DNA from 2 places in the Paenibacillus sp. W2I17 genome. Region 1 is predicted to be linked to the other one. Evidence: a T-box and tRNA genes for the amino acid it is inferred to sense, from the RefSeq annotation. Region 1 holds a T-box; the other holds one or more tRNA genes.
What was found. A T-box is a leader RNA that pairs with one kind of tRNA and senses whether it is charged. The one in region 1 lies ahead of QF041_RS27125 (valine--tRNA ligase), so its partner is inferred to be a tRNA-Val.

Region 1 (4,435 bases):
AGAAAATGAGGCTTCAGAGGAACTCAAACATTTCATTCCCGTGGAGATCACAGTGCCGCTGAACCGGGTCAGATCGATTGAGGATATTTCCATCGAGATCGAAAATTTTGACGTGGATCTGTTATCCAATCGCAGTCTGAACATTACAGGCGTGTTGTCGCTACGAGGCATCGAAGGTTTTCCTGTTGAAGAGCCACAAGTGTGGTCAGCAGATGAGTTTACAGTTGTCCACTCACCTGATGCTCAGCAATCCAACCGTTCCGATGAAGCAGCACAGACAGGCAGCGACCCCAACACATTTGCACAGGAGTACCTGCTCCAGCGGAGTGAGGAAGAGAGACTTGCGAATGCAGCAGAACTTGCCTATGGTGCTCCTGAATTCGCTGACCTGTCCACAAGGGAAGAGACATTAGGGAATAGCGAAGAATGGCAGCAGGAATATGCGAATTCGTCATTGGCCGAGCCACTTCAATCTGAGGAGCAAAGTGCGGAGTACGCTAACGAAAACAGACAACCTGATGCAAACGAAGATCCCGCATCTCTGACAGCGAATGCAGATGAATTGGCATCTCATGAGCAATACAGCGAACCTTCTCCGATCTCATCATTTATGGCTGAGACCGCTGATCGGTTAGCTTCTTACCCTGAGTCGGAACCATTGCTGCCTCTGGAAGACGAGTCTTCGGGTTGGTCCGAGCCTTCCGTGGATGTATTGCCTGCGAACTCGAGAAGTGCAGATCAAGAAGTCTCAGAGCCTATTGCTCAATCATCTAATGAGTTGGCAGCACCGGATGTACCGGACACACCAGAGGTATGGCACTTCGAATCAGCGAGATCTGTACCTCAGCAGGAGAATCAGGCAGTTGCCGATGTCCCGGGCGAATCACAGGCGGAGAACTGGCAAGGTGTATTTGCTTCGTCCGAATCAGGCAACGCTGAGGAAGACCGGCCGCCTTTTGAAGCGACTGGGGTAGACGAGTTCGTACAGAACGAAGCATTTGTTCCTGAACCTGTGGCTGAGACGGAAGACAAGCCGGAGCTGAAGGTTGCTTTTGGCAGCAAAAAAGAATCCGCACCACGGCAAGAAGAGGGCGTAGGTATCTCTTCCTTGTTATCCTCGGGCAGAGCCGGCACGCGATGCTGAAGTGGAGAGAGGCGATGAGGTTCCTGCGGGTGTGGTACAGGAAGAAACGTATCCAGCTGATGATGTGGAATGGAAGAACCTGTTCCTGGGAACGATCGTGGACCAGACCCCATTCCGCAAGGTGAAACTGTGCATCGTTCAGCGAGAAGATACACTGGATGCCATTGCAGATCGATATCAATTGAGCACGAGGGAACTTCAGTTGTATAACCGATTATCTGAGCAGGTTGTGGAAGAAGGTCAGATATTGTACATCCCTTAATCCGTAGTTAAAGCCTTCGTTACGACCCGTGATCCCCTTGAGGATTGCGGGTTTTTGCATGATTCGTCCTAAACCTGCATTCCAGCGCTCTTTATCCGCTGTTGTCAGGTTGACTATCGCGCACGAGCAAGGTATGATGTGTGTAGGTTTTTTGAAGAACAACGTGGAACGGGAGTAGTAGACAGTATGACCTTTCAGAGAGTGGAATTGCAGCGCTGTGAGATTCCGCAGGAACCAACTGATCGAAGTCGCCCGGGAGTTGCCTGTTTGAATACAAGGGATGAATGAGATTTATCGTCATTTATTTCTGAGGTAGGATGGGCCGGTAGCAGCCGTTATCTGCTTGAAGTGTCACGTCATGTACAGAGGGTGAAGTCTATCTTGCTGTAGGCGTGAAACAAAGGTGGTACCGCGAAAGCTAACCTTTCGTCCTTTGATGGATGAAAGGTTTTTTTGTTTTTTTTGGCGAAGATGATGAAGTAACGGAGGAATGACACATGTCTGAGGAAAAAAAATCAGCTGCAACAGAAATGCCGACTACTTACGATCCTAAGGCGGCAGAGGATAAATGGTACTCCACTTGGATGGAACGTGGATATTTCAAAGCCGGTCAACGTAAAGATGCCGAGCCGTATACGATTGTAATTCCACCCCCAAATGTGACCGGGATGCTGCACATTGGGCATGCGCTTGATTTTACACTGCAGGATATTTTGATCCGCACCAAACGGATGCAAGGTTATGACGCACTGTGGCTTCCGGGTTCCGACCATGCAGGTATTGCTACCCAAACCAAAGTGGAGCAGAAGCTGCGTGAAGAAGGTCTGACTCGTTATGATCTGGGACGTGAGAAGTTTCTGGAGAAAGTATGGGACTGGAAAGATCAATATGCCACTACCATTCGTCAACAATGGGGCAAAATGGGATTGTCGCTTGATTACTCACGTGAACGTTTTACGCTGGATGAAGGTCTGTCCCAAGCGGTTCGCAAAGTATTTGTTCAACTGTATGAAAAAGGTCTTATTTACCGAGGCAAACGCATCATTAACTGGGACCCGGTGAACCGGACAGCTCTGTCCGACATTGAGGTTGAATATAAAGAGGTTCAGGGTCACTTGTACCATCTGCGTTACCCGCTCAAAGACGGAAGTGGCTACGTTACAGTGGCAACAACGCGTCCTGAAACGATGCTGGGTGATACAGCGGTTGCTGTACATCCGAAGGATGAGCGTTATGCAGATATGATTGGTAAAGTACTTGTACTGCCTATCATTGGACGCGAAATTCCAATTATCGCTGATGATTATGTGGATAAAGAGTTTGGAAGTGGTGCAGTTAAAATCACGCCTGCGCATGATCCAAATGACTTTGAAGTAGGTCTTCGTCATGATCTTCCTCAGATTACGGTAATGGATGAGAGCGGCACAATGAATGCTGAGGCTGGCAAGTATCAGGGACTGGATCGCAGTGATTGCCGCAAGCAGATTGTTGCTGACTTGAAAGAGCAGGGCGTATTGATCAATATCGAGGATCACACGCATCAGGTTGGACACAGTGAACGTACCGGAGCTGTTGTTGAGCCGTATCTGTCTACACAGTGGTTCGTTGAGATGAAGCCACTTGCAGAGAGAGCGATTAAAAAACAACAGAGCGGCGAAGGGGTTAATTTTGTTCCAGATCGTTTTGAGAAAACGTATCTGAACTGGATTGAAAACGTTCGTGACTGGTGTATTTCTCGTCAACTGTGGTGGGGACATCGTATTCCTGCCTGGTATGATGAGGAAACGGGTGAAATCATCGTATCTGCTGAAGATCCAACAACGCTGCCAGAGAATGCTGGTCGCAAGCTCAGACAGGACGAAGACGTACTCGATACTTGGTTTAGCTCCGGTTTATGGCCATTCTCCACATTGGGCTGGCCGGAGGATACGGAAGACCTGAAACGTTATTATCCGACAAGTGTACTTGTGACAGGGTATGACATCATATATTTCTGGGTTGCACGTATGATTTTCACTGCATTGGAATTCACCGATGAGATTCCGTTCAAGGATGTACTGATGCATGGTCTTGTCCGTGATGCAGATGGACGCAAAATGTCCAAATCACTGGGCAACGGTGTAGATCCGCTGGATGTGATTGAGAAATACGGCGCAGACGCAATGCGTTACATGATCTCAACTAGCAGCACGCCAGGTCAGGATCTGCGTTTCCGTTGGGAACGGGTGGAGCAGGCTCGTAATTTTGCCAACAAGATCTGGAATGCTTCGCGCTTTGCATTGATGAATCTGGAAGGATTCACCTATGAGGAACGTGACATCAGCGGAGAGCTTGGTACAGCGGATTATTGGATTTTGCATCGTCTGAACGAAACTTCCCGCGATATTACGCGTCTAATCGAAGCGTATGAATTTGGGGAAACGGGTCGTGTGTTGTATAACTTTATCTGGGATGACCTGTGTGACTGGTACATTGAGTTTGCTAAACTGTCCTTCTATGGGGAAGATCCGGTTGCCAAGAAGAAAACACAATCCGTGCTTGCTTATGTGCTGGATCAGACCATGCGCCTGATTCATCCGTTTATGCCATACATCTCCGAAGAGATCTGGCAGCATCTGCCACATGAAGGTGAGACCATTACGCTGGCATCATGGCCGGTATATGATCCTGCTCTTGAGAACCCAGAGGCTGTTGCCGAGATGAACCTGCTCATGGATACCATTCGTGCAGTTCGAAATATTCGTGCAGAAGTGAACGTGCCGATGAGCAAAAAGATCGAGTTGATGGTCAAAGCAAATAGTGCTGAGACGTCCAGCATCATTGCGCGTAACAGTCACTACATCAAACGTTTCTGTAATACGTCCGAGTTCGATAGTGGGCTGGATTTAAACTCACCGGATAAGGCAATGACTGCGATCATTACGGGGGCAGAACTATACTTGCCGCTCGCAGGTCTTATTGATATCGAGCAGGAAGTGGCTCGTTTGGAGAAAGAGTTGGAGAACCTTGAGGGCGAAGTTCTCCGTGTA
Region 2 (4,435 bases), 780 kb from region 1:
AACACGAATGATAGAGCGAATGCCTGTATTATATGAATACGCTTTCATTTTGTTAATTCCTTTGCTTTCCTTACCGTTGTGATCAGTGACTGTCTCTTTCCATGGCATGCCCGGATAATGTTGATCCTTCATATTAATCCCTCCTATTGTTTTCTCACGATAAGTATATTCATGAAGTTACCTTTCTGTTAAAGCATCATGCCCATTTTAAGGCCTAATATTCCAAGACTGGTTTGCAAAACAACATAAAATTTTATCCCCTTTTAGACTTTTTGAAGGTTATATCTTTCCTTTGGAGGGGAGTGAGTTGTGCAACCATCGGTTTGCTTTTGTTAAAATGACTAAACAGGCTAACCAATAACAATTGGCTAACCTGATTAGAGGAAGAAACTGCAATATAGATGTTCTCTTAAACAATTATTTCGTGGTGTTACAAGGGATGCTTTCTTCACTTTTCTAAAACCAATTACTTATTACTCCGCAAAAAGTGAAGATATGGGATTCACAACTTTTTTATTGGATTTCTCCTTGCCTTGGTTATCCAATACATAGTACTGATAAAAGTCGTTAGTGAATCCGATAGACTCCTGTATTTTCAGCTTAAAAGCTTCAAATGCAACATCACTCAGATGATCCTCATTCCAGAAATAATGAAGCATCAATCGATTCTGGTTATAAGGATGTTTGATAACATATGCACCCGCGGCGAGAGGTTGATTCATGGTATTTTTCCAAGGAAAACCCGTCTGTTTCGTCCGGTCGATAATGTTGAATTTCAAAGCCTGCACCAATCCGTTTGACTTGGCATTGCCAATGACAATAAGGTTGCTGTTGCCGATCTCTTTTTTCATCTTTTGCTTCAGTTCCTTGCGATCCCGTATAATGTCGTATCTCATACCGGTCATATCAAGGAATCCGGTCAACTGATTAACCATATCTTCCTGCTGTTTAGCTGCAAGTTTACTCACCTGATCGCTGAGCACAATGGTTAATTCCTCGCCTTGAAGGACTTTGTCCATCAATCGATTCATCACTTCATAAGGCAGATTAGGGATCATGCTCATGACAGCCTGATACTGTAGTTGTAACATGTCATGTACATAGGCGGCGGTCTCTTCCTGTGATAATTGGTATTCCGGCTTTAAGACAAAATTAGGCTGATATAGGGCCATTTGCATTTCTGAACGTACTTCTTTACCAAGCACATCTTCAATGGTGTGAAGCAGCCCCTCTACCGTTGCATTTTGGTACACGTAGCGTTTGAAATATGTCCTCATCAACTCGTCAAATTTCTCTTCACCGACGGAACGGTAAAGCTGATAGATCGCTTGTCTTCCCTTCTGATAATACACCAAACCTGCCAAATCCCCAGCTTCATCGTTTGTTGACGCAATCGCCATATCTACGGGTGCAGTATCAAACTGTATGGATCTGAACCCATTTAGCTTGTCTCTCTGTTTCTCGGCAAAATACACCATGGAGAAATCAGCAAAGCCTTCATCCAGAAAGGATTCTGTCTCCGAGTTATTACCGATCAATGCATGGAACCACTGATGCGCTATTTCATGAACAAATGTTGTGTCTTCTTCTGGAATAGCACCATTTTGAATCTGTCCCATCTGAATGAGCCTCGCATACTCCACGGCAACGCCTTGTACATACGTCTCGACAATTCGGAACTCTGGATAAGGATACTTGCCATATTTCTCACTATAGAAATCAATGACCTTGAATGCCTGATTAATGTACCGGTCAACTATCTTTTTCTTGGATGGATCATCGTTATAATAGTAGTATTCCACCGTCAGACCGTTACGGGTAGCGCGTTCCACTTGAAGATTAGGACTTGCAAAGAAAACAAACTCCCTCGTATTCTCGGCTACAGCAGACACAATCTTACGTCCATGTTCTGTACTGTTTTGAGTGGTGATCGTGCCCGGCATGGCTACCTGATACTCATCAGGAACATTTAATTGAACTTCAAAGTCCGATGAGGTGTAATAATCGCTCTCAAATGTTCGACTATACGGTGCCTTGTTCCATTGATGCTTAACCTCGTCGTATACAGACATCACCGGGAACCAGTGTGCACCATTGATCATGTCTTTGTAGTAGGAAACTCGCTGTGAGCCATAGGGTATATCCAACTGAAACTCCAGTTGGAATGATACCGATTCACCTGGTTGTACGGGCTTCTTCAACTGCACGGTCAACGCTTGGTTTTCCTTATGGAAGTCCAGCGATTGGCTATCTGCGGTTACAGCCTGAATATCGATGCCACCCAGAAAGTCCTCCGCTGTCTTCTCCGGGTGATCTTCACTAATCTTTTCATTATGCTGTTGGTACATGCTCGCCTGTGTAGACTTGGAGAGGTTTGCATCAGCATATGTATGAAGGACCAGCTGCTGGAGGGTATCCTTGCTTGTGTTTGTGATACGTTACCTTCTCGCTCCCCTGGATTGTCATGTCCTTCTCATTCAGCCGAGCCTGGATCTGGTATTGAATCGGGGTCTGCTCTAGAGAGTCTTTCTGTGTGTTATGTATCTTCGTAGATACAGGCGCTGGGTCTGCTTCCGCGGCAACAACCCCCATGTTGGCAAGTGGGCTTGTTGCCAGTATTAAAGCCAGTGTACCCGCGATCCCTACTCTGGCTAACTTTGATGTAAATGGGTTTGAATAATTCATAAGTTCTCTCCTTCTCCTGTTCTATGTTGACCTCAGAACCAAGTATAGAAGACGAAGCTTACGCTGAATTTATGTTTTATTTAAGTTTTGTTTAAAAAGAGGAGCGAAAATGAAACTATCGCAAATTGCATTCATGTTTGTATGTAAAAAAAAGAAAAGAAACCTTACATTGTAAGGCTTCTCATGTATGATCTGTAGTGGGCTCGAACCACTGACCCCTACCCTGTCAAGATAGTGCTCTCCCAGCTGAGCTAACAGATCATGATATATAAATGTTTCCCAATCAAGTAACAGTATCATATCAAGTAACCGTGTTCATTGTCAATGATTTATTTGGTTATAATTCACCCGAAATGGTGCACAATAAACGAAAGATTACCATTTCTACAACGAGGTGAATTCCCTATGAGAAACATAACAAAACGGTCAAAATCCAATAAATATACATTTACCAAATGCTTCTTCCCCTGCGTTGGGCTTATGATTCTCATTACAACCGTTACTGGTTGCGGCTTGGAGAAGGATGAACATACGGTACAATTCCAACAATTACAACAGCCCAATGAAAATGGTGAGTCTCTGCCCGTCTGGCTGGACGTATACTCCAAATCTGTAATTCAAGATGTATATTCTCCGCGAGGAAGCAGTGAAGTCTTGCCGTGAAGGTTAACAGGTGAATTACTCATCTTCATCCCACTTGCGTGAGTATGCTTTCTTCGTAACGTAATACAACAGAGTAATCATTCCCGCCGACATTAGCAATGTAATTACCATGATGCCTGTCATGCCCATCACTACCCCCTCCTCTCCCAATATGTTCCAGACTTCACTATACAGGAAAAACATTTTTTTGTATAATTCAGTCTGATATGTCGCGCAAGAGCAGAAAGAAGGAATGGAATTGGCAGCTGAGATTAGTTATGTATCTACAGAAGAACAACTGGAGCAAGCCCTGGGGATTCGCCATCACGTGTTTGTGATCGAGCAACAGGTGCCTGCCGAGATTGAGATTGATCAATATGATGTCATCAGTCCAGATGTGCATCATGTATTGTTAAGTACGGATGGCCAAGCTGTAGCCACAGGACGTCTGATCTATTACAGCAAGGATACGGCCAAAATGCAGCGGATCGCGGTGCTTGAGTCTCATCGTTCATTTGGCTATGGACGTGTGCTTCTGCTCGCGATGGAGGAACGGGCACGTGAACTCGGCTTATCCTATTCTGTACTGGATGCTCAATGTCAGGCACAGAAATTCTATGAAAAACTGGGTTATGAAGTGATTTCGGAAGAACCTTTTTATGATGCAGATATTCTGCATGTTCGTATGAAAAAGAGCTTGTAAAATCTCGGCGTTGGCAGGTCTTATCAGCATATGATGCATACTTCCGATGAATTCGGATAGGCTAATCAGGTAGACAGATTCCTATCTCGTCATATAAGGAGAGTGTGACATCATGGATCAAACAACACGCGAGAGTTTCACAGCAGTACAGAAAAATGGTGACGGTGACCTGACAGCTTTTCAAACTTCAGCAGGACGTGTACTGGATTATCAGCAGGCACTTGCAGAAGTAAAAGCTGGCGCTATTGCCGGTGTGAATGTATTTAAAGGCAAGGATGGCGAAATGTACATTCGCGGCGATGCCGACGGTGACCCAACCAACAACCTGGACCAACTTCCCCATTTCTAAAATAGATGCACACGTTGTATGTGTGACACAGTAAGCGCCGATCCGGATATCCGGGT

Region 2: it encodes a tRNA-Val, which carries the amino acid that the T-box ahead of QF041_RS27125 (valine--tRNA ligase) is inferred to sense. The anticodon was not compared.

What each region holds. Positions count from the first base shown of each region.
Region 1 is NZ_JAUSXM010000001.1:6,067,287-6,071,721, forward strand. It holds gene QF041_RS27115 (hypothetical protein) at 1-1,144, shown strand, start outside; gene QF041_RS27120 (LysM peptidoglycan-binding domain-containing protein) at 1,176-1,406, shown strand; T-box leader at 1,562-1,843, shown strand; gene QF041_RS27125 (valine--tRNA ligase) at 1,904-4,435, shown strand, end outside.
Region 2 is NZ_JAUSXM010000001.1:6,842,385-6,846,819, reverse strand. It holds gene QF041_RS30480 (hypothetical protein) at 1-132, opposite strand, end outside; gene QF041_RS30475 (M1 family metallopeptidase) at 474-2,348, opposite strand; gene QF041_RS30470 (hypothetical protein) at 2,380-2,685, opposite strand; tRNA gene QF041_RS30465 (tRNA-Val) at 2,874-2,946, opposite strand; gene QF041_RS30460 (hypothetical protein) at 3,091-3,348, shown strand; gene QF041_RS30455 (GNAT family N-acetyltransferase) at 3,587-4,030, shown strand; gene QF041_RS30450 (DUF3892 domain-containing protein) at 4,143-4,379, shown strand.